3 regions of the Pseudomonas sp. FA-1 genome follow, and region 1 is predicted to be linked to each of the others. Evidence: riboswitches for the same ligand, from Rfam matches in the RefSeq annotation. Region 1 holds a riboswitch; each other region holds the start of a gene.
What was found. Region 1 has a riboswitch for cobalamin ahead of AC1MHZ_RS20770 (CbtB domain-containing protein). Riboswitches for the same ligand answer to the same signal wherever they lie in the genome.
Positions count from the first base shown of each region.

Region 2: linked by a shared signal. The riboswitch ahead of AC1MHZ_RS16740 (ABC transporter ATP-binding protein) and the one ahead of AC1MHZ_RS20770 (CbtB domain-containing protein) in region 1 are both predicted to bind cobalamin.
Region 3: linked by a shared signal. The riboswitch ahead of AC1MHZ_RS22360 (TonB-dependent receptor) and the one ahead of AC1MHZ_RS20770 (CbtB domain-containing protein) in region 1 are both predicted to bind cobalamin.

Region 1 covers NZ_JBWXTH010000013.1:15,257-25,413, forward strand. Annotated here, with positions in the region: gene AC1MHZ_RS20730 (gluconokinase) at 1-28, opposite strand, end outside; gene gntR (HTH-type transcriptional regulator GntR) at 237-1,256, shown strand; gene AC1MHZ_RS20740 (transporter substrate-binding domain-containing protein) at 1,276-4,590, opposite strand; gene AC1MHZ_RS20745 (response regulator transcription factor) at 4,602-5,216, opposite strand; gene AC1MHZ_RS20750 (DUF1272 domain-containing protein) at 5,426-5,680, opposite strand; gene cobM (precorrin-4 C(11)-methyltransferase) at 5,723-6,475, opposite strand; gene AC1MHZ_RS20760 (cobalamin biosynthesis protein) at 6,512-6,904, opposite strand; gene AC1MHZ_RS20765 (CbtA family protein) at 6,922-7,611, opposite strand; gene AC1MHZ_RS20770 (CbtB domain-containing protein) at 7,622-7,807, opposite strand; cobalamin riboswitch at 7,903-8,122, opposite strand; cobalamin riboswitch at 8,264-8,461, shown strand; gene cobW (cobalamin biosynthesis protein CobW) at 8,561-9,628, shown strand; gene cobN (cobaltochelatase subunit CobN) at 9,632-10,157, shown strand, end outside.
Region 2 covers NZ_JBWXTH010000009.1:41,983-52,139, reverse strand. Annotated here, with positions in the region: gene AC1MHZ_RS16775 (hypothetical protein) at 1-63, opposite strand, end outside; gene AC1MHZ_RS16770 (xanthine dehydrogenase family protein molybdopterin-binding subunit) at 271-2,448, opposite strand; gene AC1MHZ_RS16765 ((2Fe-2S)-binding protein) at 2,445-2,930, opposite strand; gene AC1MHZ_RS16760 (LysR family transcriptional regulator) at 3,153-4,070, shown strand; gene AC1MHZ_RS16755 (DinB family protein) at 4,060-4,581, opposite strand; gene AC1MHZ_RS16750 (LysR family transcriptional regulator) at 4,703-5,593, opposite strand; gene AC1MHZ_RS16745 (oxidoreductase) at 5,721-6,551, shown strand; cobalamin riboswitch at 6,657-6,863, shown strand; gene AC1MHZ_RS16740 (ABC transporter ATP-binding protein) at 6,973-7,749, shown strand; gene AC1MHZ_RS16735 (ABC transporter substrate-binding protein) at 7,746-8,714, shown strand; gene AC1MHZ_RS16730 (FecCD family ABC transporter permease) at 8,714-9,736, shown strand; gene AC1MHZ_RS16725 (sterol desaturase family protein) at 9,742-10,157, opposite strand, start outside.
Region 3 covers NZ_JBWXTH010000016.1:52,510-62,666, forward strand. Annotated here, with positions in the region: gene AC1MHZ_RS22325 (hypothetical protein) at 245-427, opposite strand; gene AC1MHZ_RS22330 (shikimate 5-dehydrogenase) at 603-1,424, shown strand; gene AC1MHZ_RS22335 (hypothetical protein) at 1,503-1,751, opposite strand; gene gloA (lactoylglutathione lyase) at 1,849-2,370, opposite strand; gene AC1MHZ_RS22345 (histone-like nucleoid-structuring protein, MvaT/MvaU family) at 2,593-2,955, opposite strand; gene AC1MHZ_RS22350 (OprD family porin) at 3,315-4,604, shown strand; gene cobF (precorrin-6A synthase (deacetylating)) at 4,668-5,417, shown strand; gene AC1MHZ_RS22360 (TonB-dependent receptor) at 5,595-7,721, opposite strand; cobalamin riboswitch at 7,832-8,037, opposite strand; gene AC1MHZ_RS22365 (GNAT family N-acetyltransferase) at 8,080-8,649, opposite strand; gene AC1MHZ_RS22370 (carboxymuconolactone decarboxylase family protein) at 8,705-9,049, opposite strand; gene lpxO (lipid A hydroxylase LpxO) at 9,131-10,030, opposite strand.

The sequences.
Region 1 (10,157 bases):
CCACTATTGCAGACAGGGGAGAGTTCATCAGTACCTCCTGCGGGGTAAGATAGCGCTGTCTCGCTGACGACGAAACGAGGTTGCAAGCGCCACCCTCCCGGGTGTTATTGGTCTTGTCTTCACGCAGTATGGACGCTGGGCACATAGCCGCTAAAGTTTTACGTTGCCTGTGTCCTGAGACAGCGCTACCTTAGTGGCCGTTCCCCTTTCTGGCAAGTAGTAAAATTACAACTCCCATGTCCCGCACAGGCTCGCGTACCACCGGTCGCCCCACTCTGGCAGAAGTCGCCAGGCTCTCCGGTGTTTCCCCCATCACCGCCTCGCGCGCCTTGCGCGGCATCAGTACCGTCGCCCCGGAGCTGGTCGAGAAAGTCATGGTCGCCGCTGCCAGCCTTGGCTATGTGGCCAACCCGGCTGCGCGGGCGCTGGCGTCGGCGCGCAGCCAATCGGTGGTGGTGCTGATCCCATCGCTGTCCAACCAGCTGTTCATCGATACCCTCGAAGCGATCCACGAGGTGATGCGCCCGCGCGGGCTGGAAGTGCTGATCGGCAACTATCACTACGACACTGCCGAAGAAGAAAACCTTATCCGCAATTACTTGGCCTACCAGCCCTGCGGCATGTTGCTCACCGGCTTCGAGCGCAGCGACGCCGCGCGGCAGATGCTGATGGCCAGCGGGGTGCCCTGCGTGCACATGATGGAGCTGGGCGGCGAGGCGGGCCAGCTGTCGGTGGGGTTCTCCCAGCAGCAGGCCGGGCGTGCAGCGGCACGCCACTTGATCGATCGAGGCCGGCGGCGCCTGGCGTTCATCGCCGCCCAGCTCGACCCGCGGGTGATGCAGCGCGCCGAGGGCTTTCGCCAGGCCCTGGCCGAAGCCGGCCTGCACGCACCGGAGCTGGAGCTGCTGGCGCCGCAGCCTTCGTCCATCGCCCTTGGCAGCGAGCTGTTCAGCCGTTTGCTTGTGCAGTCGCCGGACGTGGATGGCATCTTCTTCTGTAACGACGACCTTGCCCAGGGCGCGGTGCTGCAGGCGTTGCGCCAAGGGATTCAGGTGCCGCACCAGGTGGCGATGGTTGGCTTCAACGACCTGCCGGCCTCGGCACACATGGTGCCGCGCCTGACCTCGATCCGCACGCCGAGGGCCGCTGTCGGCCGTGGTGCGGCCCAGGCGTTGCTGGCCCTGCTCGACGGCAAGCGGGTGGCGACCGAGCAGCAGGACCTGGGGTTCGAGCTGATGGTTCGCGAAAGCACCTGAGGCTCGGCAGGCCGAGGGGTCAAGACGGCGTATCGAGCCTGTCGAGACTTTCCCGCAACTCCCGCAGCAGGATTTCCAGGCTGGCTTCCAGGCGGTGCAACGCGGCCCTGCTTGGCTGGCCCTGGGCGATGGCGTGCTCGACCGCTTCGCAATCGCCTACCACGCCACGTACCTTGAGCATCTTGGCACCCCCTTTGATACGGTGGGCCAGGGCGCGGGTCGCTTCGTCTTCGGGCGTGTCGCCCAGGGCCCGCAGCGCGGCGAGGTCTTCGCTGGCGCTATGGGCAAGCTGGTCCAGCAGGCGACGAATGAGTGTCTCGTCATCCTGGGTCAGGTGACGCAGCTCATTGAGGTTGAAGCCAGTGGCCGGGACATCGACCGGGCTGGGTTCCTCAGGCGCTGGCGGTTCGGAGGTCGGCAACGGCTGCGGTCGCGCCTGGGGCAGGTGGGCCTTGAGTGCCTGCAGGCCGATGGGCTTGAACAGGCAATCGTCCATCCCGCTGGCCAGGCACCGGGCCTTTTCCTCGGCCTGGGCATTGGCCGTGATGCCAAGCATCCGGCAAGGCGGTAAATTGCGCTCACGTTCCAGGGCGCGGATCCTCCGGGTCAGCTCATGGCCATCCATCACGGGCATGCTGCAGTCGGTCAACACCACATCGAAGCTGCCGGCTTCCCATAGCGCCAAGGCCGCCGCACCGTGTTCGGCCAGGGTGACCCGATGCCCCAGGGTCGCCAACTGCTTGTCCAGCAACAGGAGGTTGGCCGGATAGTCGTCGACCACCAGGATATTCAATGGCCTGCTCGCCTGTGATGGGGGGGCTTCGGGGTGTTCGTGACAGGGCAGTGGCGTGGCAGGCGGCAGGGAAAGCTCCACTTCGATCCGGGTGCCCATGCCTTCCACGCTTTGCAGGTGCAACTGGCCGCCCATGAGCTCGGCCAGGGTGCGGCTGATCACCAGCCCCAAACCTGCGCCCTGGCGGGCCTGGGTCCCGTTTACCTGGGCGAAGGTATTGAATAGCCTCGCCTGGTTCTCAGGGCTTATGCCGATACCCGTGTCCTGTACGGCCAATGCAACGCGAACTGGTGCCCCGGGCGCATCCGGAGCAAGCTTCAGGCTGACCTTCACGCTGCCGTGGTCGGTGAACTTGATGGCATTGCTGATCAGGTTGGAGAGAATCTGCTTAAGGCGCACCGGGTCGGCTTGCAGCCAGGCCGGAGCTTGGGGCAGTTCGGCGTCCAGAAGCAGGCCTTTGATGCGGGCATTGCCTTCGAACACACGCAAGGTCGAGCGGACCAGCTCGACCAGGTCCGTGGGCGCCGGTTGCAGGGTCAGGTGGCCGGACTCGATGCGCGAAATATCGAGGATGTCGCCGATCAGCTCAAGCAGGCCTACCGCCGAGCCGTGTGCGGTTTGTAGCGCCTGTGTGTCGCTGCGGCCGTGACGGCTGTCTTCCAGCGCGAGCTCGAGCAGGCCGATCACGGCATTCATGGGCGTGCGGATTTCGTGGCTCATGATCGCCAGGAAGGTGCTCTTGGCCTGGCTGGCCTGTTCGGCGTCGTCCTTGGCCTGGCGCAATTGCTCCAGCAAGCTCCGGCTCAGGGCCAGCTGGGCCTGCAGGGCGCGTTCGGCCTCGGTGCGCTGGTGAATGAGCTTGCGCAGGTAGGTGTTCCAGAACACCACGCCGGCCAGCAGCAGGACGGCCAGCGCGAGGACTTGCAAGACCAGGGTGCGGTAGTTGCGCCACGGGCTGTCGCTGACCACGGTGGTGGTGCGCCAGCGATTGACCACCTGATCCAGCTCCTCGGGCGGTATGCTCAACAGTGTCTTGTTCAGGATCGATTGCAACAGTGGCTGGTTGGGCGCCACCGCGAAGGCCGCCACCGCCGGTTCGTCACTCTGCAGGCCGGCGATGCGCAAGGTGTTCTTGAACACATGGGCGATGTAATAGCTGGCATTGATGTGCGAACTGAGGGCGACATCCGCCTCGCCATTGGCCACTGCTTCCATCAGCTCCAGGTGGGTGTCCACTTCGACCAGGCGTGCACGAGGGTATTTCTGCCGCAGCGTCTCTCGCTGTGGGGCGCCGCGCAGCAGTGCGACCCGTCGCCCGTCCAAGGCGGTGGGGGCGCCGGCCCAGTAAGCATCGCTGCGGGTGACCAGGACCCTTGGGCTCACCAGGTAAGGGCGGGTATAGCGCAGGCGTGCCGCCCGCTCGGGGCCATAGCCCAGGGCGCCGATCATCTCGGCTTTACCCTCGGCCACCTGGTCGACCATTTCCTGGATCGAGTCGCGTTCGACGATTTCGAAGCGCAGGCCGGTCAACAGGCGGATCTGCTTGAGTAGATCGATCGTGATACCGCTGGGGTGATGTGCAGCGTCATTGAAGGTCAGGGGGGCGAGCGAACTGTTTACCAGTACGCGGATTTTCGGGGTTTGCTTGATCCAGTCCTGCTCTTCGGCAGTCAGGGCCCCGGTGTGGTTCTTCAGTAGCAGGCTGGTGTTGCCAGTGCTCCAGCGGCGCAATATGTCCAGCCGTTCACTGTCACTGATCCTGGCGAGGGCGCTATCGACCAGTCGCTGTAGGCGAGGGTTGTCGCGAGCCAGGGCAAAGGCGAAGACATCCGTCGCCAGCGGGCTGAAATGGTCGATCTTCACCAGGCCCTGCAGACTCTTGCCAACCAGATAGTCGGTGCTGATGGCATCGCCCAGGTAGGCATCCACCTCGCCCAGCGCCACGGCGGAGAGCCCTGCCAGGGTAGAGCGATACAGGCGTAGCTGCGCCTGGGGGTATTGCTTGCGGACCTCGGATTCCGGCAGGTAGTGATCGACCATCGCCAGGCGCAAGCCGGCCAGGTCCTTGGCGTGCCGGGCGAGCATCCGGTCTTGCCGGCTGACGATCACTGGCAGGTCATCGGCATAAGGTTGGCTGAGCACCAATTGGGCATCGGCGGCCTCGAACGCGTTCGAGCTGCCCAGCAGGTCGATGCTGCCTGCGTGGAGTGCCTCGATGGCTGCCTGGCGATCGGGGAAGCGTCGGACTTCGATCGCCACACCCAACTGTGCGGCGATCAGGCCGGCATAGTCGGCGCTGATCCCTTCGTAATCGGTGAGGCTGGTGTTGATCTCGAACGGTGGGTAGTCCGGCTTCGAACTCCCGAGCACCAGCGTCTTGCGCCGCTCCAGCCATTGCCGATCGACCGGGTCCATCGGCAAGGGCGGTGCGACGCTCAGGGACCGGGCCAGCAAGTGGCGTGCCTCGCTGTCCGTGCTTGCCGCTGGCGAGGTGGCTACCAGGCATAGGCCCAATAGAAGAACGCCCAGCGCACCTTTCATGCCGAGTGCGTTCAAGCGACCTGGTTGCGCTTGGCCAGGTCAACCATCTCGACCAGCGACTCGGTCTTGAGCTTGTCCATGATACGACCCCGGTAGGTGCTGATGGTCTTGGCGCTGAGGTTCATGCATTCGCCGATGAATTTGTTGTTCTCCCCTCGGCTGAGGCGACGCAGCACTTCCATTTCGCGATTTGAAAGGCTCCCTAGGCGTTCGCACTCGCTCTCCAGCGAACTGCTGTTGACCGACATCTGTGGAAAGGTCGAGTAACCCTTGACCAGCGCCTTCAAGGCGAACACCAGGGCGTCGAGGTCTTCATCCTTGTTGACGAAGGCGGCAATCCCGGCATCCAGGCAGCGACGTACATAAAGGTCGGCAGGTTGGCCGGTGAGCACCATGATCTTCGGTGCAGGCTCAAGCAATTGTAGTCGCTTGATCACTTCCATGCCGTCAAGGCCAGGTAGGCCGATGTCGAGGATCACCACGTCGGGGCGCAGCGAGCGGGCCTGCTGCACGGCATCGATACCGTCTCCTGATTCACCGATGACGCGAAAACGTTCGCGTTCGAGCAACATGCGTACCGCGAGTCGAACGGTTGGATGGTCGTCAACCATCAGAACGGCTGTCATTGGATAACTCCTGTAGGAATGTGGTCCGTTTCCTGAAATCCCGCAGGAATACCCTCTGGGACCTGCGCGGAGCGCGCAAGATACGTTTATTCGGGGGGCATAGTAATGGGAAGCGTAGGGATGTTGAATAAACGAAGTGTGTTTGTTGAAAATTCCTACAAGCGGCATGGCAATGGTACAGGCTGGGCAGTCATCGCAACCCGCGGTCCCTATCCGCCGGCCCGGGTGCAGCGGCTATGGGGTTTGATGACGCGCTGGCCTGAGGCCGGGTTGTTCAGCAGGGCGGTTCCGACTCGAGGTGGCCGAGGGGCCAGTTGGCCACCGCAATTCGGGCAACGTCCCCGGAAATGCTCCTCGTCGCAGGCCCGGCAGAAGGTGCATTCGAACGAGCAGATCCTTGCGTCCGGGCTGTCGCCTGGCAGGTCGATGTCGCAGCATTCGCAGTTGGGGCGCAGTTCGAGCATCTGTGTAACCTCATATGTTTTTTGTAGGAATGATCTTGAGCTTCAGCCCAAGGGGCGATAGAGGTGAGCGTGCCCGGCCCGGTACAAGGCCGACTCGGCGAATGGGGTGTCGCCCAGCACATGCCCGACCAAGATCAATGCCGTGCGCCGGAAGCCTTTGGCTGCCGTGAGCGCGACGATATCCTGCAAGGTCCCACGCACCCAGTCCTGGTCCGGCCAGGTGGCGCGGTGCACCACGGCAGCCGGGCAATCCGGGCCGTAGTGGGGCAACAGCTCGGCGACGATACGTTCAAGGTGCTTGACGCCCAGGTGGATCGCCAGGGTGCTGCGGTGTCGGGCCAAGTCGGCCAGTTGCTCGCCCGCGGGCATGGGCGAGCTGTCCCCGTAGCGGGTGAGGATCACCGTCTGCGCCACTTGCGGCAAGGTCAGCTCGCAGCCGAGCAGGGCTGCGCTGGCGGCAGTGGCCGTGACGCCTGGGATGACCTGGTAGTCGATACCCAGCTCGCGCAGGTGGCGGATCTGCTCGCCTATAGCGCCGTACAGGCTCGGGTCGCCACTGTGCACGCGAGCGACATCATGGCCTTGTTCATGGGCGCTGCGCATGGCTGCGATGATCTGGTCGAGGTGCAGTTCGGCGCTGTTGATCACCGTATGGGCATTATGGCCCTGCAGGACGGCTGCAGGCACCAGGGAGCCGGCATAGATGATCACCGGGCACTGACGGATCAGGCGCTGGCCCTTGATCGTGATCAATTCCGGATCGCCGGGGCCGGCACCGATGAAGAAGACCGTCATGGGAAGTCCTTGCAGTAGGGCAATAAGGAGCAGCGATTATCGGCTGCACGCCAAGGCAACGGTAGCCCGGTCGCCTACCTGGCGTGGCACCAGCAACCGGGGCGTCCCTTTTTTTTGTGCGGCCAGCGCCAAGGCTGCACTTTCGGCGACCCCCCAGCAGCCACTGTGGTTGAATGCGGCGGCCGAGCGATGGCTGAGCAATGGTTCGAAGGCGTGCAATTGTACGGACGGAAACAGCGTCAGGGCGAGTCCGAGGCGGCTGGCCAGTGCCTGCAACCCGGCTTCTTCGGCCTTGAGGTCGATGCTGGCGATGCCGCGCAATTGCGCCAGTTGCAGGCCATGGGCAGCCAGTGCGTCACGCAGGAGCCGCTCGAGGTGGTCGGCCGGGCATCCTCTGCGGCACCCAAAGCCGGCGTAGAACGCCGGCAATAGGGGAGGGCGAGTCATCAGGCCTGGCTGGAGCGACGATAAAGCCAGGCGCTGAGCAGGCCGAGAGCGAGCCAGAAGGCCGCGTTGGTCAACCAGGAGGCAAGCTTGAATTGGGTCTCCAGGGCCTCGGGGGCCAGGCTCTCATGGACGGTTGGTTGCGGGGCACCGACCAGATGGGGAATTGCCAGCAAGGCCACGCCGAGCGTCTTGAACAGCCAGTGCCGAGCGAACACCGCCAGTGCCAGGCCTGCGGCGGTGGCAGCCGCCGTGCTGGCCCACCAGGCCTGACGTTGGCCCAGGTCGGCCGCGACAGTGCCCGGCAGTTCCGGGGGCAGCCCGAGGGTCGGCGCCAGGCAGAACACCGCAAAGCCGGCCAGCCCCCATAGCGCACCGGTGCTCAACGTGCGGGGCTCGCGAAGGCTGTACAGCGCAGCGAGGACCAGGGCGAAGCCGACGGCCACCACCAGGTTGCCACCGGTCGTGGACACCAGGCGTTGCCAGCCGTCTTCAGGGGCCCAGGCTTCGGCGTCGTGGGTGTGGGCGGCCACGCCATCGTCATGCGCGTGGTGCTCGGCGCTCGGGGCGTTGTTTTCGTAGGTTTCCGCCTGGAGAATCAGCGGCGTGACCCAGAGACTCTGCAACAAGGTCAGCAACAGGGCAGCGAGCAGCCCGCTGAAGCCGGCGGTTCGGGCAATGCGCTTGATCATGCAGGCGTACTCAGTGGCAAGGGAAGGCGGCGCTGTGGCGGGTATCGTGGGCGGCGTTGTGCACGGCCTCGATGTGCGAGAAGCCGGCGAAGTAGACCAGGCACAGGCCCAGCAGGCTGGCGCCGATGGCGAGGAGCACGCGCTGGCTGAGGCTGACGGGAGTGGCGATGCTGTGTTTGGCGCTGGTGACGGACATGACGCGTTCCTCTGCTTTTTTATGGGCGACGGGCACGGGCGTCACGCCTGGGCAGAGCTTGCCCAAGGCACACGACAGCACCCGCCCACCGCGGGGTGTTCATTCGTCGTCAGGCCGGTCTCCGGGCTGGCGAGGAGGAGGCAGGCTCCCTGGACAGCGTCACCTTCCCATGCCATACGACACGGCACAGTGGTCAAGACGCGCACTCGCTTACCGTTGCGGGGGCAGCACCGGCCTTGCCCGGCCCCTTGGGGCCTGCGACGCACCGGTTTCCCGTTTCACCCCCGAGGGGGCACCTGAACGCAAGGTGCAAGCAAAGCATGCGGCCGATGCTCCGTCAATTGGTGTCGTAGGAGCATCTCCTGTGGGAGCGGGTAAACCCGCTCCCACATAATCCGTTCTCTATGGAGATGGTGGGAATACTGCGCTGATGGTTGACCGCCTACCCACCACTGCGTAGCCTTGCCGCTTCGAGGTTCTGCGGCGTCGGCCGCAGCTAAGACGGGAACGCGGTCCAAGCCGCGGCTGCCCCCGCAACTGTAGGCACTGAACAGGATCGACACAGCCACTGCGCTCCGCGCGGGAAGGCGTCGCTCCACCGGCCACGGCCGGTACGGTGCAAGCCAGGAGACCTGCCTCGTGACGTTTTCGACTTTCAACCGGGCGGGGTGATCCGGTGGCGAACGAGCCCGGCTGGCAAGCCCGAGGCTTTCGTCCTGCATGCCCGCGCCATCCTGCCAAGGGCATCGCGACATGAAAACACTGGCCAAGCTCCCCGTCACCATCGTCACCGGCTTCCTCGGCTCGGGCAAGACCACCCTGCTTCGGCACATGCTCGACAACGCCCAGGGCCGGCGCATCGCGGTCATCGTCAACGAGTTCGGCGAACTGGGCATCGATGGCGAAATCCTCAAGCAATGCAGCATCGGTTGCACCGAGGAGGAGGCCAGTGGCCGTGTCTACGAACTGGCCAACGGTTGCCTGTGCTGCACCGTGCAGGAAGAGTTCTTCCCGGTCATGCGTGAACTGGTGGCACGCCGCGGTGACCTGGACCACATTCTCATCGAAACCAGCGGCCTGGCCTTGCCCAAGCCACTGGTACAGGCCTTCCAGTGGCCGGAAATCCGCAACGCCTGCACCGTCGACGCAGTGATCACCGTGGTCGACAGCCCGGCCGTGGCCGCCGGTACCTTCGCGGCCTATCCCGACCAGGTGGATGCCCAGCGCAAGCTCGACCCCAACCTGGACCATGAGTCGCCTCTGCACGAGCTGTTCGCCGACCAGCTGGCCAGCGCCGACCTGGTGGTGCTCAACAAGGCTGATCTGATCGATGCTACAGGCCTGGCCAAGGTCCGTGCCGAGGTGCTGGAGGAGCTGCCGCCGGCGGTCAAGGTCATCGAGGCCAGCAGCGGCCGCCTGCCGCTTGAGGTGCTGCTTGGCGTGGGGGCCGAGGCCGAGGCGCACATCGACGGTCGCCGTACCCACCATGATGCCCATCACGACGGCGATGACCACGACGATCACGACCACGATGCCTTCGACTCCATTTCCATCGACCTGCCGGAGGCGGACGAGAGCCTGCTGCTCGACGCCCTGACCCAACTGGTGGTGGAGTTCGGCATCCTGCGCGCCAAGGGCTTCGCCGCCATCCCCGGCAAGCCCATGCGCTTGCTGATCCAGGGCGTCGGCACCCGCTTCGACAAGCACTTCGACCGTGCCTGGCGCGCCGAAGAGCCGCGCATCACGCGCCTGGTGCTGATCGGCCAGGACCTGGACGCCGCGCAGCTGGAAGCGCGCCTGCGCCAGGCCCTGGGCGCCTGACCCATGCACCTGCTGCGGACCCAGCCCGGCGGCTTCGTGCCGGACGACAGCATCGCCGACCTCGGCCAGACGCCGGCCGAGCTGGTGATTCTCTGCAGCGGCGACTCGCACCTGGCGCTGCTCGCCGAAACCGCCGAGCAGTTGCCGGAGGGCTTCCCCAGCCTGCGCCTGGCCAACCCCATGCAGGTGCAGAACCACGCCTCGGTCGACCTTTATGTGGACCAGGTGCTGCGCCATGCGAAGGTGATCCTGGTGTCGTTGCACGGTGGGGTCGGCTATTGGCGCTATGGAGTCGAACAGCTGGTGGCCTTGGCCGCCCGTGGCGTCCAGCTGATCCTGGTGCCTGGGGACGACCGCCCGGACCCTGAACTGACCGGCCTGGGCACGGTGACCGATGCACAGGCCGAACGCCTGTGGCATTACCTGCGCCAGGGTGGCAAGGCCAATGCCCTGAACCTGTTCAACTGCCTGGCCAGCCTGTGGCTGGAGCGCGACTACGCCTGGGAAGAACCGCAACCCTTGCCGCGTA
Region 2 (10,157 bases), on a different contig from region 1:
AAGCTCAGCGGCCTTGAGGTAGTTATGGGCGCTTTCAAGCATCCAGCCTGGAAAATGAGTCATTGAGTGGTAATCCTCGATGGTCAATGACGCCGAAGGTAGCTCACCAGGTGAACTACCCTCCCTTTATCCTATGACTCCAAGGAATAACTACACTAAATATTCATTTAGTCGAGTTATGAGTCTGGCCACCTCTGGAACCTTGAATTCCCTATATTTTCTTCGAGCTGCTCACCCGCCACGAACGCTGTGGCAGGTAAGCCGTGTCCGTCAAGCCTGGCGCAACTCACTCGGGTCAATCGGCAATCGGCGAAGGCGTTTGCCTGTGGCGGCAAATATTGCATTGGTGACCGCAGGTGCAATCAGGACAGTGGAGACTTCACCCAGGCCACCGGGCGCGTCCTCGCTCTTGATGATGTGTACATCGAAATGCGGCGTCTCGTTGATGCGCAAGATCCGATACGTATCGAAATTGCCTTGTTCGACCCGCCCGTCCTTGAAGGTAATGTCTCCGAACAACGCCGCCGTCAGCCCGAAGATGGTGCCTCCTTGCATTTGCGCCACTACGCTGTCCGGGTTTATCGCAATGCCGCAATCCACCACACTGGTGATCCGTTTCACCTTGACCTCCCCCGAGGGCTGGACACTGACTTCAGCCACTTGGGCGGCATAAGTACCAAAACAATAAGTAAGGGCCAACCCGCGCCCTTCCCTATTGCCCATTGGCGTGCCCCAGCCCGATTTGTCGCGCAGCGTCTCAAGCACCTTGAGCAACCGCGGATGTTTTTCAAGCAACGGGTAGCGATACTCAAACGGGTCAGTCTTGGCGATATGTGCCAGCTCATCCAAGAAACTTTCCACCATGAAACCGTTTTGGGTATGGCCCACACCACGCCAAAATGCGGGGTAAATCCCTTCAGGAGGTTCGTGGCGTACGTAATAGGCACTGATATTGGGAAATGCGTACGGACCGGAAGGGTCGCGTACCGCATCTCGATCGATGCCGTCCTTGAAGGCGGCAGGCAACCAACGCGCCAAGATGGAGCCGCCGGTTACTTTGTGGACCCACGCGACGGGACGGCCCTGCTCGTCGAGCGCGGCGCTCAGGTGGTTGTAATGGTACGGCCGCAGCGAACTGTGCCGCGTATCTTCCTCCCGTGAATAGATGACCTTGACGGGATAATCCACTTGCTTGGCGATCTTTACGGCATGGGCTACAAAATCGACTTCCAGGCGTCGGCCAAAGCCACCTCCCAGCAATTGGTTATGTACCTCCACCTTATCCTCGGGCAGCCCAGTGAGCTCTGCAGCAATCGCCTTTGCACGCGCCGGTACCTGGCTACCGACCCAGAGTTCGCAACCATCCTTACGCACATGTACCGTGCAATTCACCGGTTCCATACAGGCATGGGCCAGGAATGGAACCTGGTAAACCGCATCTACCTTCCGGGTGGCGGTCTTGAGCACCCCTTCTGCATCACCCTCCTTGCGGGATTGCCGACCGGGTTGCATCGACGCTTTTTTTATCGCCTCAAGCATTTGTTCGCTCGACACCGATGCGTTCTGGCCGCCGTCCCATTGGATCTGCAATGTAGCCAACCCTTTGCGCGCGGCCCCCATGTGATCTGCGACCACCGCTACCGAATTATCGGTTTTTATGACCTGCCGAACGCCCTTGATGGCCATGGCCGGGCCTGGCTCGACCGCTTTCAGCGTGCCTCCAACAACAGGGCAAATCGTGATTGCAGCGACTTTCATGCCTTCCGGCCGAACGTCGATGCCGAACACTGCCTTGCCCGTAACCTTATCCTGCCCGTCGGTCCGTTTGGCGGGAGTACCAATGAGCTTGAATTCACTGGATGGTTTGAGAGCCAATGTATCTGGAATGGGCAGTTTCGCAGCTGCACCGGCGACCTCTCCATAGCCAAGCTTCCGGCCACTGGCCGGATGAAACACCGATCCGTTTTCTGCTTTGCAGCTGTCCGCAGCCACCCCCCACTGATTGGCCGCTGCGCTGATCAATAACATACGAGCTGCCGCTCCCGCTTCACGTAGCGGCTTCCAGTTCGCAGGCACCGATGTCGATCCTCCCGTCACCTGGAAGCCCAGTGCCGGGTTGGCGTAGCGCGTGTCGTCCGCCGGGGCATGTTCGACAATGATCTGGTCGAGCCCTACTTCCAGTTCCTCCGCTATGAGCGCTGGCATTGACGTGTAAGTGGCCTGCCCCATCTCCACCGGCTGAATGACAAATACAACCTTGCCGCTGGGCTCGATCCGAATATAGGCATTGGGAGTGAAGTTCGAATCCTGGCCTTGCGACGAACCCGCAAATCCAGGTAGCGAGATACCGATCAACAACCCGCCGCCGAGTGCAGCACTGGCTCGGAGGAAACCGCGACGGCTGACCCCTTCAGGAGAAGATGAGGGCATCAGGTTCTGGATGCTCATGATTTGGCCTCCATGTTGCTAGGCCGAGATTTGCTTGCAGCCGTCTTTATTGCCTCTCGAATGCGTACATAAGTGCCGCAACGGCAGATATTGCCTGCCATGGAGGCATCGATATCGGCATCGCTGGGGTTCGCATTGCTGGCGAGCAATGACGTTGCGGCCATGATCTGCCCTGATTGGCAGTAGCCGCATTGAACGACCTCGTGTTCGAGCCATGCTTGCTGCACACGACGGCCTACATCGGTATCACCTACTGCTTCTATCGTCGTGATGCTCGCCCCCGCCAGACTGCCGACAGGCGTAACGCATGAGCGAATGGCGACACCATTCATATGCACGGTACAGGCGCCACACAATGCCATTGCGCAACCGAACTTGGTCCCCGTCATACCAAGTACGTCTCTGAGTACCCACAGCAATGGTGTGTCGTCATCAACGTCGACCTGATGTTCGGTTCCATTGATCCTTAGCGTTTGAGTCATCGAATCGCCCTCATGTGGCACACGGGTATTCGCGCCTGAGTGGCTTCGACACAGGCGTGCGGAACAATACATGAGCTTAGGTCGAGATCGCGCTTATGGAAGGCAGCGCAAAAGGATAAAAACCGACGACCCGATCGATGTTTAATCACGCAAGCCAACCCTGCAATTTGCACCGCTTGCACGATACTTGTTGCCTGGACACCGCCCCAGAAAGGAGCCAGGATGAACCGCAACGAGCTGCGCCGTATCGACTTGAACCTGCTGGTGGTCTTCGAAACGTTGATGTTCGAAAGAAACCTCACCCGCGCTGCAGAAAAACTATTTCTTGGTCAACCGGCGGTGAGTGCCGCACTGGCCCGCCTGCGCGATCTCTTTGACGACCCATTATTGGTCCGAAACGGCAGAAGCTTCGAACCGACCTTGCGTGCCTTGGCGATTCTGCGGGAGCTGCAGCCCGCGATGGATACTATCTCCAGCGCCGTGAGCCGGGCCCGGGACTTCGACCCGGCCACCAACCGCGATACGTTCCGCATCGGCCTCTCCGATGATGCCGAATTCGGCCTGTTCCCCCACCTACTGAAACACATCCGTGAGCAAGCGCCGAATGTGGTCATCGTGGTCCGGCGGGTGAATTTTCTTTTGATGTCCGGAATGCTGGCTTCGGGCGAAATTTCTGTCGGAGTCAGCTACACCACGGAACTCCCCGCCAATGCCAAGCGTCGCAAGCTACGCGACATGGCAGTCAAAGTGTTGCGTGGCGATGATTGCAGTGAGCCCCTGAGCCTGGATGATTTCAGTGAGCGTCCCCATGCCTTGGTATCGTTCTCAGGTGATCTGTGCGGCAATATCGACAATGACCTGGCCCGTGTTGGCCGCACTCGACGCGTGGTGCTGGCAGTTCCTCAGTTCAGTGGCTTACGGTCGATCCTGGCGGGCACCCAGCTACTGGCCTGCGTTCCGGACTACGCGGCGGCAGCGCTGATCGACGGCAGTCAACTGCGCGCCGAGGATGCGCCCTTCCCTATCGCCACATCAGAACTGTCCATGGTCTGGGGCGAAGTCACGGACAACGACCCCGCCGAGCGCTGGCTACGCGCCAAAATCATCGAGCACATGGGGCAACCTGCGTCTAGCACTTGATGTCACACGACGGGGCGGCCTCGGTGAGGTAAATCGACAAATCAGTCATCGGCGGTATGGCGGGAATTTCGAAATACATCTGCACCAGCCAACCGCGGTGATAGGTCCCATGGTTGACTACATGCAGCAACATGCCGCCAGCGGTCATGGTTCCCTGGTTGCCAGAGACGAATGCGAAGTCGATTGAGCGCTTCAATGAAGCCTCCGTCTGCCCGGTGCCCCAGTCGACAAACCAGTCGTCCACCTCCTGTTGAGCGCCCCACAACTCATCGAGTTGCGGGTAAGGCATGGCCTGGCGTGACGAAAACCCATGCAGCCGTCCTTCAAGATGGGCCTGCCAGATGCGGTCTACCACATAGATGTGATTGAGCGTGGCGATCATGGTTTTCATCGGTCCAGCGCGTTGCCGGGTCAGCTCCTCGGGTGCCAGGGAGGCCAGGCTGGCGAAAAGCAGCTGGTCAGCCCAGCGTTTGTAGCGGGTCAGCAGTTGGGTGGTGGGCAGGTTTATCACGGCAAACCTCCTGGCGAGCAACGACGTCTTTCCCGGAGCGGCGGTGTACGCTGCAAACGTCTATTGGGTATAGATCACTACGCCGATCCAGTCGACGACGCTGTACTGGCCCGCGCTCCCGCTAGCGATGTTCCCGTACGAACTCGATGAAGGCTTTCAATGCCGCTGGCACCTGCCGCCGGCTTGGGTAATACAGGTGCAGTCCCGGATAGTAGTGGCACCAATCGCCCAAAACCTGCTGCAGATCGCCTCGCTCCAGATGTTCCTTGACCATGTCCTCGAACACATAGGCCAGGCCGATGCCTTGTAAGGCAGGCGCCAGCATCAAGCTCACATCACCCAGTATCAGCGGGCCTCGGACATCGACCTCCAGTTGGACACCTCCCCGCTCGAACTCCCATCGGTAAAGCGCGCCACTGGGAAAACGGTGCCCGATACAAGGTAGTTTTTTCAGGTCTTGTGGGTGTTGCGGGGTGAAATGGCGTTCGAAGAACGCGGGCGAGCCGACCACCACCGAGCGCAGATAAGGGCCAATGGGCAATGAGACCATATCGGCTTGTAACCGCTCACCCAGGCGTACACCAGCATCAAAGCCGGTGCCCACCATGTCCACTAACGCGTCGTCACTGACGATTTCCAGGTGTACATCCGGGTATGCATCGAGAAAAGGCTGGGCCAGTGGAAGCAGTGCAAGCTCCGCGGCTGCGCGCCCAGCGGTAATGCGCAGGTTGCCAGACGGTTTGTCACGAAAATTATTGAGGTCTTCCAGGGCGTCGGCGATGTCGCGAAAGGCCGGTTGCAGCCTTTGGTAAAGACGCTCCCCTGCGTCGGTAAGTGCCACACTGCGCGTGGTGCGGTTGAACAAGCGAACATCCAGGCGGGTTTCCAGAGCTCGCAGCGCATGGCTCAAGGCCGAGGGCGTAAGGCCGAGCTCGACCGCTGCACGACTGAAATTCAGGTGCCGGGCAATGCACAGGAAAAGCGACAGGTCGGCGGTGCTGGTCGGTTTCATTGATGAAAACCACTCAAAGGCCCATGTGATATTCATGGGATTATCACAGGAATCAAGAGATTTTAAAGTTCAATCAACTCATCGAGAAGGCCCGCATGGTGCAGGGTCGGATACAGGAGGAGTTGATATGCGTACTTGGCTCATTACTGGCGCTTCCCGTGGTTTCGGCACCCTGATCGCCCAACAGGCCCTGGCGGCTGGCGATGCAGTCATTGCAACGGCACGTAAACCAGAAGACATCGAGGCCCGACTCGGTCAGCATCCGAACCTGCTGGCGGTGCGCCTGGATGTGACCCGCGAGGAGGAAGCCCACGCAGCGGTCGCTGCCGGCATCAAGCATTTCGGGCAAATCGACGTGCTGGTCAACAATGCCGGGTTCGGCGTGCTCGGCGCGGTCGAAGAAACCAGCGCCAGCGAAACCGAGCGGCTGTTCGCCACCAACGTCTTCGGCGTGCTCAACGTCACCCGTGCGGTATTGCCCCATATGCGCCGTCAACGCAGCGGCCATGTCATCAACATCTCATCGCTGGGTGGCTACCAAGCCTATATGGGCTGGGGCGTTTATGGCTCGACCAAGTTCGCCGTCGAAGGCATCAGTGAAGCGATGCATCAGGAGTTGGCCCCATTGGGGATCAAGGTAACCGTGGTCGAGCCAGGTTTTTTCCGCACCGATTTCCTCGATGAGCAATCGTTGGTGAAAACAGCTTTGGAGCTGCCCGATTATGCCGCCACCGTCGGCGTCATGCGCAATCATGCCGAAGCAGCCAACCACGCTCAGCCCGGCAACCCTGCGAAACTGGCCGAGGCTTTGATGGTGCTGGCGAGTGTAGCCAATCCACCGCTGCGTCTGGCCCTGGGCAGCGACGCCGTGGCGCGCGTCGAGGCCAAGAACCGCGCAGTCGAACATGAACTGGAGCAGTGGCGGACACTGTCTCTTTCCACCGACTTCGTCTCGTAAGCTGCCGCGCGCCAAACCTGAACCGGGTGCGCCGGTTCAGGTTTTGGCTGCCTGCGACGCCAGAACGACCGCCCTGCAAGTTGACTCCCCTTCGCATAAATGCTCAGATGCGCCCCAGTTTCAGGTGTCCCCTGCCGCCGTGCCGGGGATTAAACGGGAAGCCGGTGCCTCGCCTTGTGCGATCAGTCCGGCGCTGCCCCCGCAACGGTAAGCGAGCGATGCATTCGATACGCCACTGTGCCACCGGCATGGGAAGGTGAATGCCTCACGCCTCTCGCAAGCCCGGAGACCGGCCTGTCACCTCGTTTGGCAACTCCCGCGGTGGGCGGGCGCGGGCCGGTCTTGGGGCAGCAGCCTGCCCGCGATTCCCTTGCGCGCCGTCATCGTCGGGTTACATTCATTCCCGGTACGGTTGCTCGTCATGTCTGCCCCTACCCTGCGTCTCGAAGGTTTGCACTGGGCGCCATCGCCTGGTGGCCGGCGGCTGCTCGACGGCATTGACCTGGAGGTACGCCCCGGTGAATGCGTCGGCCTGATCGGCCCCAACGGCAGCGGCAAGACCAGCCTGCTGCGCTGCGCCTATCGCTTCACACGGCCTGATGACGGGCGCGTGCTGCTCGAAAACGAGGACATCTGGCAGCGCCCGGCGCGCTGGGTGGCACAACGCGTCGCGGTGATGCTCCAAGAGTTTCCCGAGGATTTCGGCCTGAGCGTACGCGATGTGGTCGCCATGGGCCGCACGCCGCACCAGGGATGGTTCGACAGCGACGATGACGATGCGCTGGTGGACGCCAGCCTGCATCGCCTGGGCCTGCAAGCGCGCGGCGATCATGGTTTTACCCCGTTGTCCGGCGGCGAGAAGCAGCGCGTGCTGTTGGCTCGCGCGCTGGTCCAGCAACCGCGCCTGTTGATCCTCGACGAACCCACCAACCACCTGGACCCCCGCTACCAGCTGGCCTTGCTGGAGCACTTGCGCGCCACCGGCCTGAGCCTGCTCGCCAGTTTCCACGATTTGAACCTGGCTGCGGCCTTCTGTGACCGGCTGTATGTCATCGAGGCCGGTCGCATTGTTGCCCACGGCCCCCCGGCCGAGGTACTGACCGAACAGTGCCTGGCCGAAGTCTTCGGCGTACGGGCACTGGTCGACCGTCACCCCGTGGCCTTTCACCCACGCATCACCTGGATCAGCCCCGCATGAAGCGAAGCCTCACCTGCCTGGCCCTGCTGGCCGCCCTGCCCTTCGTCGCCTGGGCAGGCGACTACCCCGTGACCGTGCGCAGCTGCGAGCGTGATGTCACCTTCAGCCAGCCGCCCCAGCGGGCGGTGAGCCACGACAGCAACCTGACCGGCATGCTGCTGGCCCTGGGGTTGCGCGAGCGTATGGTTGGCTTCACCGGCATCAGTGGCTGGAAGACCCTTGACCCTACCATGACGGGTGCCCTGGACGGCCTGCCGGAACTCGCCCCGCGCTACCCATCGGTGGAAACCCTGCTCGATGCGAACGTCGACTTCCTCTTTGCCGGCTGGGGCTACGGCATGTACGTGGGCGGCCCGGTCACGCCACAGGCCCTGGCACCGTTCGGCATCCCGGTGTACGAGCTCAGCGAGTCCTGCTCGCGGGTCATGCCCCAACACCGCGCCAGCCTCGATGACCTGTACCGGGACCTGGACAACCTGGGGCGCATCTTCGACGTTCGCCAGCAGGCCCAGGCCCTGATCGCCACCCTGCGCCAGCGCGTGGCGCGCGTGCAGGCGCAGGTCGCCGCTGAGCCCCAGGCTCCCCGTGTATTCCTCTATGACAGCGGCGAAGACCGCCCCACCACCTCCGGCCGCCTCGGCATGCCCCAAGCGCTGATCGAGGCGGCCGGCGGTGACAATGTAATGGCCGATGTCAACGCCAGCTGGACCGAAGTGAACTGGGAAAGCGTGGTGGAGCGCGACCCGCAGGTGATCGTGATCGTCGACTACGGCCCGACCTCCTGGCAACAGAAGCGCGATTTCCTGCTCGCGCACCCGGCCCTAGGCGAAGTGACGGCCATCCGCGAACGACGTTTCGTGGTGCTCTCCTATATTCAAGTCACCCCATCGGTGGACAACGCCAGCGCCATCGAGCAGTTGGCAGCGGCGCTGCATCCCCGCCTGTTCGCAGGCACGCTGCAGTGATGCCGGTACGTGATCGTCGCGCCTACCGGTTGTTGCTCGTCGCGCTGCTGATGGCAATGCTGTGCTCGTGTCTGGTGTCTCTGGGGTTCGGTGCTGCCCAGGTACCCCTGGCCGATGTGCTGGGCATCGTGCTGCAACAGGCAGGCCTGGTCGACCCAGGAGGATGGAGCCGGGGCCAGGCACAGATCGTCTGGCAGATCCGCGCGCCGCGGGTGCTGCTCGGTGCGCTGGTGGGTGCAGGCCTGGCCTTGGTCGGTGGTGCATTGCAGGCCGTGACCCGCAACCCGCTGGCAGACCCGCATCTGCTCGGGGTCAGTTCCGGTGCGGTGCTGGGCGCGGTCCTGGTGGTGCTGTTCCTGGGCGCCTTCGCCGGCCCGTTCAGCCTGCCGCTGGCGGCGTTCATCGGCGCGCTCGCCAGCATGCTGCTGGTATTGGCGGTGGCCAGCCGACGCGGGCGCCTGGACAGCGACCGGCTGCTGCTCGCTGGGGTGGCCGTGTCCTTCGTGATCATGGCCCTGGCCAACCTGCTGCTCTACACCGGCGACCCACATGCGGCCAGCTCGGTGATGTTCTGGATGCTGGGCGGCCTGGGCCTGGCGCAGTGGTCGCTGCTGTGGCTGCCGGCACTGTGCGTGCTGGCGGGCTTTGCCTTGCTGATGAGCCTGGCGCGGGCCCTCAATGGTTTGATGAGCGGCGAACAGACAGCCGTCAGCCTGGGCTTCGAGCCCCGTCGGGTAAGAGCCCATGTGTTCGTGGGGTGTGCGCTGCTCACAGGCGTGCTGGTGTCATTGTCCGGGGCCATCGGCTTTGTCGGCCTGATGCTGCCCCATGTCGCCCGCCGGCTGGTAGGCGCCGAACATCGACGGCTGCTCCCGGCCTGTGCCTTGCTCGGGGCGCTGTTCATGGTCTGGGTGGACATCGGCGCACGTACGTTGATCGCGCCCCAGGACCTGCCCATCGGCATCGCCACCGCCGCCATCGGCGGCATGTTCTTCATCCTGATGCTGCGCCGCAAGCCCTGACGTGTCTACAGGCCTTGTGCCCGACGCTCGCGTACCTGGCGCTTGAGCACCCGCAAAGGCGGTGCATAGAAGAACCCGAACGACACGCTGCCCTTGCGCCCGGGCAGCGCGTGGTGCAGCCGATGGGCCCGATACAGGCGTCGCAGGTAGCGGTTCACCGGCTTCGGCGCCCGGGGCCAGTGGCGGTGGAAGAAGCCATCGTGGGCCAGTACATACAGCACGCCGTAGCCCGCCACGCCAGCGCCGACCCATTGCAGCGGCGCATACCCGGCCTTGCCCAGGGCGACCAGGCCCGAGGCGATCAGGGCGAGTGCCACCAGGTACAGGTCGTTGGTCTCCAGCATGCCCAGGTGGGGCTCATGGTGCGAGCGATGCAGCCACCAGCCCCAGCCATGCATGACGTACTTGTGGGCCAGCGTGC
Region 3 (10,157 bases), on a different contig from region 1:
AAGTTGGTATGTCGTTGGCTGTGCAAGGGTTTCCCCCAAAAAACCGTTGCATTGTGGAGTATGGCCGAAGTGCTGTCGATTGCTCGTTGAAGGCGGGCCGGGAAATGAAAAAAGCTTCATGCTGGAACGGTTCCGCGGTGGCCGTTTGTCGGTTGGAGAAGGGCGAGCTGGCGACATAAAAAAGCCCGCCTGAAAAGGCGGGCAAGGAGAGCGTCAAGGGAGCAAACGCACAACGAAAATTCGGTCAGGCAAGCAGGCTCGTGGCTTGCAGGCGGTCGGCCAACGCTTGTGCCGTGGCCCGGGAGGTCAGCGGTCCGCTGACGGTCTCGCCATTGCGGGTCAGGTACCAGCACGCCAGCAAGCCTTGTTCGCGCAACGTGGCGGGTACGGCACTGCCGATGACGGACATGATCTGGATAGTGGCCATGGGGACCTCCTGTGTGACATGACGCTACCTTATCGGCAGGCCACGGCCAGGTGAAATCAACGCCCTCGATAGTGGTCATTAGCTTTATCAACTTTCATATCCGGGCCCGGGTGCTCCCAGGCGGTTGCGTCTGCTACGCTGCGCAATCGATTCAGCCCCAGCAAAGGAGCAGGCAATGGCGATTCCACCGAGCAGAGACACCGTGCTGTGCATTTCCCTGGCCGGGCGGCCCGGTACGTTCGGGGTGCGTTTTCACAACCACCTCTATGGGCAGTTGGGCCTGGACTACTACTACAAGGCCATGACCACCCAGGACCTGCCGGCGGCAGTGGCGGGTATCCGTGCGTTGGGCATCCGTGGTTGCGGCATCTCCATGCCCTACAAGGAGGCCTGCATGGCCTTGGTCGATGAGGTCGACCCGTCCGCTGCGGCCATCGACTCGGTCAATACGCTGGTCAATACCCACGGCCATCTGAAGGCCTACAACACCGACTACCTGGCGGTACGCCAGTTGCTGGAGCGGCACCAGGTGGATCCGAACACAGCGTTCGCCCTGCGCGGCAGCGGCGGCATGGCCAAGGCGGTGGCCAGCGCCTTGCGCGATGCGGGCCTGCGTGAAGGGATCATCGTGGCGCGTAACGAGCAGGCCGGCCGGCAACTGGCCGATATGTGCGGGTACCGCTGGCAGGCAGAGTTGGGCGACCTGTGCCCGCCGATGCTGGTGAACGTAACGCCGATCGGCATGGCCGGCGGACCCGAGGCGGATGAGCTGGCCTTTACCGACCATGCCATCGCGGCGGCCGAGCGGGTGTTCGACGTGGTGGCGATGCCGGCGCGCACGCCGCTGATCCGCCGTGCCGAGGCGCTGGGCAAACCGGTGATCACTGGGCTGGAGGTGATCGCCTTGCAGGCGCTGGAACAGTTCGTGCTCTACACCGGCGTGCGGCCGACCGACGAGCAGGTGGCGCAGGCGGTTGCCTATGCGCGGCAGCCCTGAGTTTTTGGGAACACCTGTGGGGGCGGGCTTGTACCCGCCGCTCCCACAAGAGATCGTGTTGCTGCCTCGATGACTGGATCAGAACACCTGGTGATCGCCGTCGAGCTGCTGGTCCACCAACCATCGGCCATGGGCGAGGGCGGCGTGCTGGGCGTTCTCAAGGTCGGACAGGAACGCCATCTTCATCGGCAGTGACAGGCGCCTGCTGGTGTGACCTTCCGGGTCGGTGATCAGGCAACCGGCGGCAAACGGCAGGGGCGACCCTGGGTGGGTCATCACGCTGGCGGTGATGGTGTGGTCGCGGTATTCACAGTGAAGGGTTTGCATCGTCCTTACCTCGCTGTGGCTTGGAACAGGTCTATTCCATATACCACAGCGAGGGGCCGAGGGTTCCCGGCCCGACGAGCGTGCCTTGCCGGCGGGCTCAGAGCTCGGTTGGCTGGATGATCTCCACCCAGTAGCCGTCGGGGTCCTTGATGAAGGCGAGGTGCTTCATGCGGCCGTCGCTCAGGCGCTTCTGGAAGGGCACCTGCAGGGCTTCGAAGCGCTCGCAGGCGGCGCGTACGTCCGGTACCGAAATGCAGATGTGGCCGAAACCGCGCGGGTCGGTGTTGCCATCGTGGTAGGCGAATGCCGGGTCGTTCTCGGTGCCATGGTTATGGGTCAGCTCGAGGATGCCTGGGATCGACTTCATCCACTGGTGGCGTTCGGCGTCATCGGCCGGAATCTGCGCAGGGTCCACCAGGGCCAGGAAGTACAGGCTGAAGGCTGCTTCCGGAAAGTCGCGCTTGTCCACCAGGCTGAAGCCCAGCACGCGGGTGTAGAAGTCCAGGGACTTTTCGATGTCCTTGACCCGCAGCATGGTGTGGTTGAAGACGAAACGGGCGGTGGCGGCGTCCGGCTTGGCGGTAACGCCTGGCAGGGTTTGCAGATCGTGCAGGCTCATGGGTGCTCCAGGAACGAGGCCAGGGACGGGCCCTGGCGGTAAAGACAGGTGGGCCATGATACGGCAGTGAGGCGTGAGCGCAAATGAAAGCGCCCTGCACGAGTGCAGGGCGCTGGAATTAGAGGCCCGCGTGTGCGGGCGCGTGATGGGGTCGCTAGTCCTTTAGCTGGTTCGATACTGCGCGTGTCGATGTGAAAAAAGTGTGAAGTACGCGTTGATGTTTCATGTGCGTACCCAGCTTTCCACCGTCTTGGCGCCGTATTGCTCTTTCCAGGCCTTCAACCCGCGGTGGTTGCCGCCTTTGGTCTCGATCAGCTCGCCGGTGTGCGGGTTTTCGTACACCTTCACCACGCGGGGGCGGCGCTGCTGCTTGGGCGCTGCAGTCGGGGCCCGGGTGGCCGCCTTGGGGTCGAGGATGGCGATGATGTCGCGCAGGCTCTTGTCATAGCTTTTCATCAGGCCGACTAGTTTCTGCTCGAATTCGATTTCGCGTTTTAGGCCGGCATCCTTTTTCATCGCCTCCAGTTGCGCCATTTGTTCCTGGAGAGCTTTTTCGGCAGCACGAAACTCTGCAAGTCTGGACACTGTCATCACTCCTGTAAGTACCGTGGCGGGGCGTGACGAACATACAAAAAAAGCCATAAACGCCGGCCACGAGGATGGGTAAAGCTGTTCGCTGATATCGAGTGTAGTCTTCGAACTCATGAGGGTAAACCGCAAACTTTTTATAAGTAATCACGGAACTTTGCTAGTTTTTCGTGCGGTATTCACAGCGGTTTTCATAGTGCTCTTGAGGCCTACCTAGACCATGGTCCTATGGCTTGGTCTAGAGCGGCTGAGCGATCATCCAGGAAGCTGGCCGGGGTATTTGCCGACGGTCTTGTAGTGCCGGGGCGGCGTGCTGCCCCGGGTCGTTTTCGCTTTGTTCTGGATGTTCCTTTCGCATGTTTGCCCCATTCCCCCTTGCCCCCGGGCGTCGAGTTGCCGGCCTGTTCTTCCTGTGTGCCGGTGCCCAGGCCCAGGCCGCTGGTTTTCTTGAAGACACTACCGCCAAGCTCGAGGCGCGCAATGTCTATTTCAACCGGGATTTCCGTGACGGCCACAGCAGTTCCAGCCAAGGGGCGTCCAAGCGCGAAGAGTGGGCGCAGGGGTTCATCCTGAATGTGCAGTCCGGTTATACCCAGGGCACGGTGGGCTTTGGCGTGGACGCCCTGGGCATGGTCGGCTTCAAGCTCGACTCGAGCCCGGCGGACAGCAACAGCGGCCTGCTGCCGGCGTCCGGCCATGACCCGCGCCGTTCGGTCGACCAGTACGCCAAGCTGGGCGTGGCCGGTAAGGTCAAGGTGTCCCGCACGGTACTGCGCTATGGCTCGATGATGCCGGACATGCCCTTGCTCAAGTACAACGACGGCCGCCTGCTGCCGACGATGTTCCATGGCGCCATGCTCACCTCCGAGGAGGTGAGCGACCTGAAACTCACCCTGGCGCGCCTGAACCAGTACACGGCGCGAGACTCCACCGACCGCCAGGACATTCGCGTGCACTGCAAGAACAAGCGTTACGCCTGCGACACCGAGGCCGATCATTTCGACCTGGCTGGCGTCGACTACCGCTTCAGCGATCGCCTCAGCGGCCAGTACCAGGTGTCGCGCCTGGAGAACATCTACCGTCAGCAGTTCCTGGGCTTGGTGGCTACCCAGCCGCTGGCGCTGGGCAGCGTGTCGGCGGACCTGCGCCTGATCAAGAGCGATGACATCGGCAACGCCCGCGCTGGCGAAATCGACCACCGCGCCTTCAGCGGCATGCTCGGCTACAGCCTGGGCGGGCACAAGATCAGTGCCGGCTGGCAGCGCATGTATGGCGAGAGCGCCATGCCGTACCTCGACGGCAGCAACCCGTACCTGGTCAACTACGCCCAGGTCAACGACTTCGCCGCCGCCCAGGAGCGCTCCTGGCAGGTACGCTATGACTACGACTTCAAGGCCCTCGGCGTGCCCGGCCTGACCTTCTTCACCCGCTACATCAACGGTGACCATATCAAAGTCCCCGGCAGCACCGCTGAAGGCAAGGAATGGGAGCGCGATACCGAGCTCAAGTACCAGGTGCAGGGCGGTACCTTCAAGGACCTGAGCGTGCGCCTGCGCAACTCCACCTACCGCAGCAACTATGAGCGGTGGGCGCGGGACATGGACGAGACGCGGGTCATCGTCAGCTACAACTTCTCGATCCTGTAGGGCGTTTTGCCAAACACCGGCGGCCGGCCGACAATGGGCGCAGGCATCCGCGCGGGCAGGGCGATGAAAAACCTTCTGCTGATTGGCATCGGGCCTGGCGACCCCCGCCAGGTCACCTTCGAGGCCGTGGAGGCGCTGCGGCGCACCACGGTGTTCTTCATCCTGGACAAGGGCCCCGACAAGGACGAGCTGGCGCGCCTGCGCACGATGATCCTGGAGCGCTACGTTCCGGCCGGTGGCTACCGCCTGGTGCAGGTGGCCGACCCCAGGCGTGATGGGCAGGCGGCGGACTATGTCGGTGCGGTGCAGCATTGGCACCGACAGCGAGCGGCCTTGTATGGCCGTCTGCTCGAGGACGAGCTGGGGCCTGGCGATGTCGGCGCGTTCCTGCTCTGGGGGGAGCCTGGGCTGTACGATAGCACCCTGCGCGTGCTGGACTTGGTCCGGGAGCGCGGCTTGGCCCTTGCGCTGGAGGTAATCCCAGGTATCAGCAGCGTGCAGGCCCTGGCTGCCCGACATCAGGTACCGCTGAACCGCATCGGCGAGCCGCTGACCGTGCTGCCGGGCAGGCGCCTGGCCGAGCAGGGTCGGATCGACAATGTGGTGGTGATGCTGGACGGGCAGTGTGCCTTTGCTGACCTGGACGACCCGGCATTGACGATCTACTGGGGGGCGTACCTGGGAACCGAGGATGAGGTCCTGGTCGCCGGGCCGCTGCTGCAGGTCAAGGCGAAGATACTCCAGGTGCGGGAACAGATGCGCCAGCGCAAGGGGTGGATCATGGATACCTACCTGTTGCGGCGTGGGCAGTGATCCGCTGTTTCACCTTCATGCTCCATCGTTGGCACCCGGGAGAGCAGCGTGCGCGGTCCCTGTAGGAGCGGGCTTGTCCCGCGATCAAGGGCAAAGCCCTTGCCACCACCCGCGATGGCAGGTCCGGCCTAATCGCGGGACAAGCCCGTTCCTACAGGGGCGGCGCTGGCTTCGGGCTCAGAAGGTGTAGTCCACCGTGGCGAAATACGACCGGGGCGCGCCCAGCAGCCATAGGTCGCTGGTGTAGAGGTAGGAGGCCGCATACTCGCGGTCGAACAGGTTGTTCACCTGCAGCCCCAGGCGCACAGCCGGCAAGACCTGCCAGCCGATAGTGCCATCGACCACCGTATACCCCGGAACACTACCCTGGTTGGCTGCGCTGTCGTAACGCTGGTCCACGTAACGCAACCCAAGGCCGGCTTCGACATCCTGGCCCAGACCCTTGCTCACCCATAGGTTGGCCGTGCGCCGTGGCACGTTGGCCGGGCGGTTGCCGGCGCGGTCCATGATGCCGGTTGCGGTGTGCTCGAGATAGTCGTCGAACCTTGCGCGTACCACCGAGGCGTTGGCCGAGACCTGCCATTGGTTGGCCAATGCCAGCTCCACGGACGCTTCCAGGCCGTCGGACGTCTGCTGGCCGGCCTGCTGCAGGCCATGGTTCACCGGGTCGGCGACCAGCAGTTTGTGCTTGACGATGTGGTAGGCGGCCAATGTCCATTCGCCCCGGCCATCCCAGAAGCGCTGCTTGAGGCCCAGTTCCGTCTGCCTGGCTTTGGTCAGGTCGTAGCGCTGTTCCGGACGCAAGGTCAGCAGGTCGCCGATGCCGTCTTCGCTGGTGGAGTGCTGGCCATACAGGGACAGGTCCGGCGTGACCGCGAACACCAGGCCGGCACGCCAGTTGCCTCCGCGCAGGCTACGATCGCTACGGGTTTCATTCACCAGGTCGTTGCGCTCCACATGGTTTTGGTCGCGGCGCACACCGGTCACCAGCGACAGGCGCTCGGTCAGCGCGGTGCGGTTTTCCAGGAAGGTGGAGAATGTGTGGGTGACGGACAAGGTCTGCGGGCGTGTCGGCGACAGGCTGTGGAATCGGCCCGGGGCCGGGTTCCACGGATCGAGCGTGTCCACATTGCCGTCATCGAAGGGGGCATTGCTGTCGACGTTGAAGCGGATCTTGTTGTACTCGGCGCCGATCACGGTCTTGCTGGCGCGCCCGAACAGGGTATGGTCGAACGTGAAGCTCTGGCGGTCGCCGAACTGCTCCTGGTTGTGCTTGATCTGCAGGAAGCTGCCACGCTCGAGCACGCCATCGGCCGGGTTCCAGGTGTACGACTCGGCGTTGCGCCAATGCCGTCGGCTCTTGATGTAGTAGAGCTGGTTGCTGGCCGACAGGCTGTCGTGAATGTGCCAGTCGGTGTTCAGGCGCGTCCACTGGTCCCGATAGCGCTGCACGTCGTTGTCGATGTTGTAGTTCTTCTTGCGCAGGCTGCTGCGGTAGTGCCCATCGATCAGTGGGGTGCCGTAGTAGTTGGCCGGTTCGGTGTCGCCGCGTTCGTGGGCGAGGGTGAAACTCAGGTCGTCGCTGGCGTCCAGGCGCAGGGCGGCGCTCAGGGCCAGGCTGCGCGAGTCGGTGCGCTCGACCCAGCCGTTGCCGGCCTGCCGGTTCAGGGTCACCCGGTAGCTCAACCGTTGGCCAAGGCTGCCGCCGCTGTCCAAGGCCAGCTGTTGCCGGTCCCAGGCGCCGTAGCCCAGACGCAGGTGGTTGTGCACCGGCCCGGCGAACGGCTTCTTCGGGATCGCATTGACCACCGCGCCGGTGGCACCTTCGCCGTAGAGCACCGAGGCCGGCCCACGGATCACGTCGATCCGCTCAATCATCCATGGGTCGACCGGGAAGGTCAGGGTGCCTGCGCCACTGTACAGGCGTGAGCCATCGAACAGCGTCATCACCGAGCTTTGGCCTTCGAAACCCCGGGCCGAAAGGCCGGTGTTGCCGTCGCCTGGGCTGCCGGTGAAGGTGATGCCGGGCGAGCGGGTGACGGCGTCCTGGAGCGTGGCGTTGTTACGCCGCTGGATCTGCTCGGCGCTGATGGTGCTGGTGCTGGCCGGCGTTTCCAGCGCGCTCAGGCCCAGGCGCGAGCCGGCCTGGGTCGGGGTGCCCAGGTCGATGGCCTGCGGGTCGAGGGCCTCGGTGATCGCTGTAGAGGGGAGTGTCAGGACCTGGCCGTCGGGCTCATCGGGCCAGGCCGGCAGGGCGACGGCCAGGCAGGCCGCCAGGGTGTGAAGCTTGTAGATACGGGACATGTCGTTCCACGGTTGCAGGAAGGAATGGATCCCGGTGGAAACAACGCATGGAGACCTATCACGCACGCAGGGGCGCACGCGAAACCGGCCTGCGCCCGCCCACCGCGGGGTTGCCAACGAAACTCCAGGCCGGTCTCCGGGCTTGCGAGGGTCATGAACGCCTTCACCTTCCCATGCACAGGCACAGTGGTGTGTCGAAGGGTTCGCTCGCTTACCGTTGCGGGGGCAGCGCCGGACTTGTCCTGTAAAGGACGCACCGGCTTCCCGTTTCACCCTGCGCGCGGCGGCGCAGGACACCTGAAACTGGCGCGCATCTGACCATCGATCGGCGAGGGAGTCAAATGCGCAGGGGGAGGGGTCAGCGACCGCGTCGGCGCGAGACGCGGGCCTCGATGTTCTTGCGCCCGATCAGCAGCGGCGGCTTTTCCACCACCGGCTCATCGGCCAGCCATTTGTACATCACCAGGCAGTCCACCAGCCCCAGCTGGGCATGGCGGTAGGCCTTGGGCAGCCGGCCGACAGTCTCGAAGCCAAGCTTGTGCCACAGCGCCACGGCCACTTCGTTGCTGGCCACCACCGAGTTGAACTGCAGGGCCAGGAAGCCTTCCTGGCGTGCCAGCTTCTGCGAGTGTTCGCACATCAGCCGCGCCACGCCACGACCGCGGGCGGCCTCGGCGACCATGTAGCCACAGTTGCCGACATGGCTGCCGGGGCCTGCTGCGTTGGCCTTGAGGTAGTACGAGCCCAGCAGTTGGCCGTCGGCTTCGGCCACCAGGGTGTGCAGCGGCAGCGAAAGCCACAGGTGGCGGGCTTGCTCGAAGCTGAGGTCGGGGTCGAAGGCGTAGGTCTGGCGGGCCTGGACGATGGCCTGGAAGGTCGGCCAGAAGTGCTCGAAGTCTTCTGGCGTCATGGGGCGGATGTGAATCATTGCAGCTCCGTGGAGTCGGTTGGCCCGGCGCCGCCGCAGGGCGGCGCCGGTACGGTCAATCGTTGGCCTTGCCCACAGCGTCCATGACCCGGGCCGAATACACCAGGGCGGCGCCCGCATTCATCGCCACGGCCACGCCAAGGGCTTCGGCGATTTCCTCGCGGGTGGCACCGTGCTTGACGGCCTGCTGGGAATGGACGGCGATGCACCCATCGCAGCGGGTGGTGACGGCCACCGCCAGGGAGATCAACTCGCGGGTCTTGGCATCGAGGTGGTTGGTCTTGGCCCCGGCACCGCTGGCGGTCATGTAGCCGGTCACGGTGTCGGGGGACAGCTGCTTGAGATCGCCGATGCCGGCCATCAACTGCTTACGGTAGGCGTCCCAGTCCATCATGCTCATCGTCTTCACCTTGTAGGGTTGGCAACAGGAGCTTTCAGGCTAGTCGAAGATTCTACCCTTGCCCGCCTCTCAGGGGCCGCGTCAGATGTAGATGAAGAACAGCACCAGCGCCGCGACCACGGCCCACTTCTCCAGGTAGTAGCGGGTACGGTTGCGTTTCTTCATCGCCTTGCCGCGTTCGCGAATCTTGTAGATGCGGGTGAACAGGCGGTTGATGCCGCCGGTCTTGTCATTGGCATCGTTGGGCGCGGCGGCGGCGGCCATGACGTTGCGGCTGAACCAGCGGTTGAAGGCAGTTGCCCAGCGGTACTTGAGCGGGCGCTCGACATCGCAGAACAGAATGATGCGATTGTGCTCGGTGGTGTTGGCAGCGTAGTGGATGTAGGTCTCGTCGAACACCACCGCCTCGCCGTCGCGCCAGGAATACTTCTGGCCATCGACGTCGATGTAGCAGCCGTCGTCGTTCGGTGTGTCCAGGCCCAGGTGGTAGCGGTAGGAGCCGGCATAGGGGTCACGGTGACGTACCAGTTTGGCGCCCGGCGGCAGGGTGGCGAACATGGCCGCCTTGACCGTACCGATGCCCTGCAGCAGTTCGGTGGTGCGGGGGCACAGCTTCATGGCCGAAGGGTGGCTCTCGCCGTACCACTTCAGGTAGAAGCGCTTCCAGCCGGTCTTGAAGAACGAGTTGAAGCCGACGTCGTCGTAGTTGTCGGATTTCTTGATTTCACCCACGTGCAACAACTGCTGGGCTTCTTCGCGGATCTCCTGCCAGTGATCCTTCAGCGGCTGCAATTCCGGGAACGCCTCCACCGGCAGGTAGGGCTTGGCCGGGTGCCGGGAGAACAGGTACAGGAAGGCATTGACCGGGGCGAGGAAGCTGGAGTGGTCACCCAGCTGGCGGGTCAGTTTATGGCGAACCCGACCGCGCAGGTGAACATAGGCGATCGAGAGGGCGAAGATCAGTACGAGTGCGATTTTCATGGACGGATGCTTGTCGAAATGGCCACGCGTCATGGCTTGAGCCCGCCAGCATAAACAATCATGGAGGCGCTTTGTAGGATTAATCTCAGATTGCCAGGCAGACATTGGTACGAGGCGGTACCCGCCA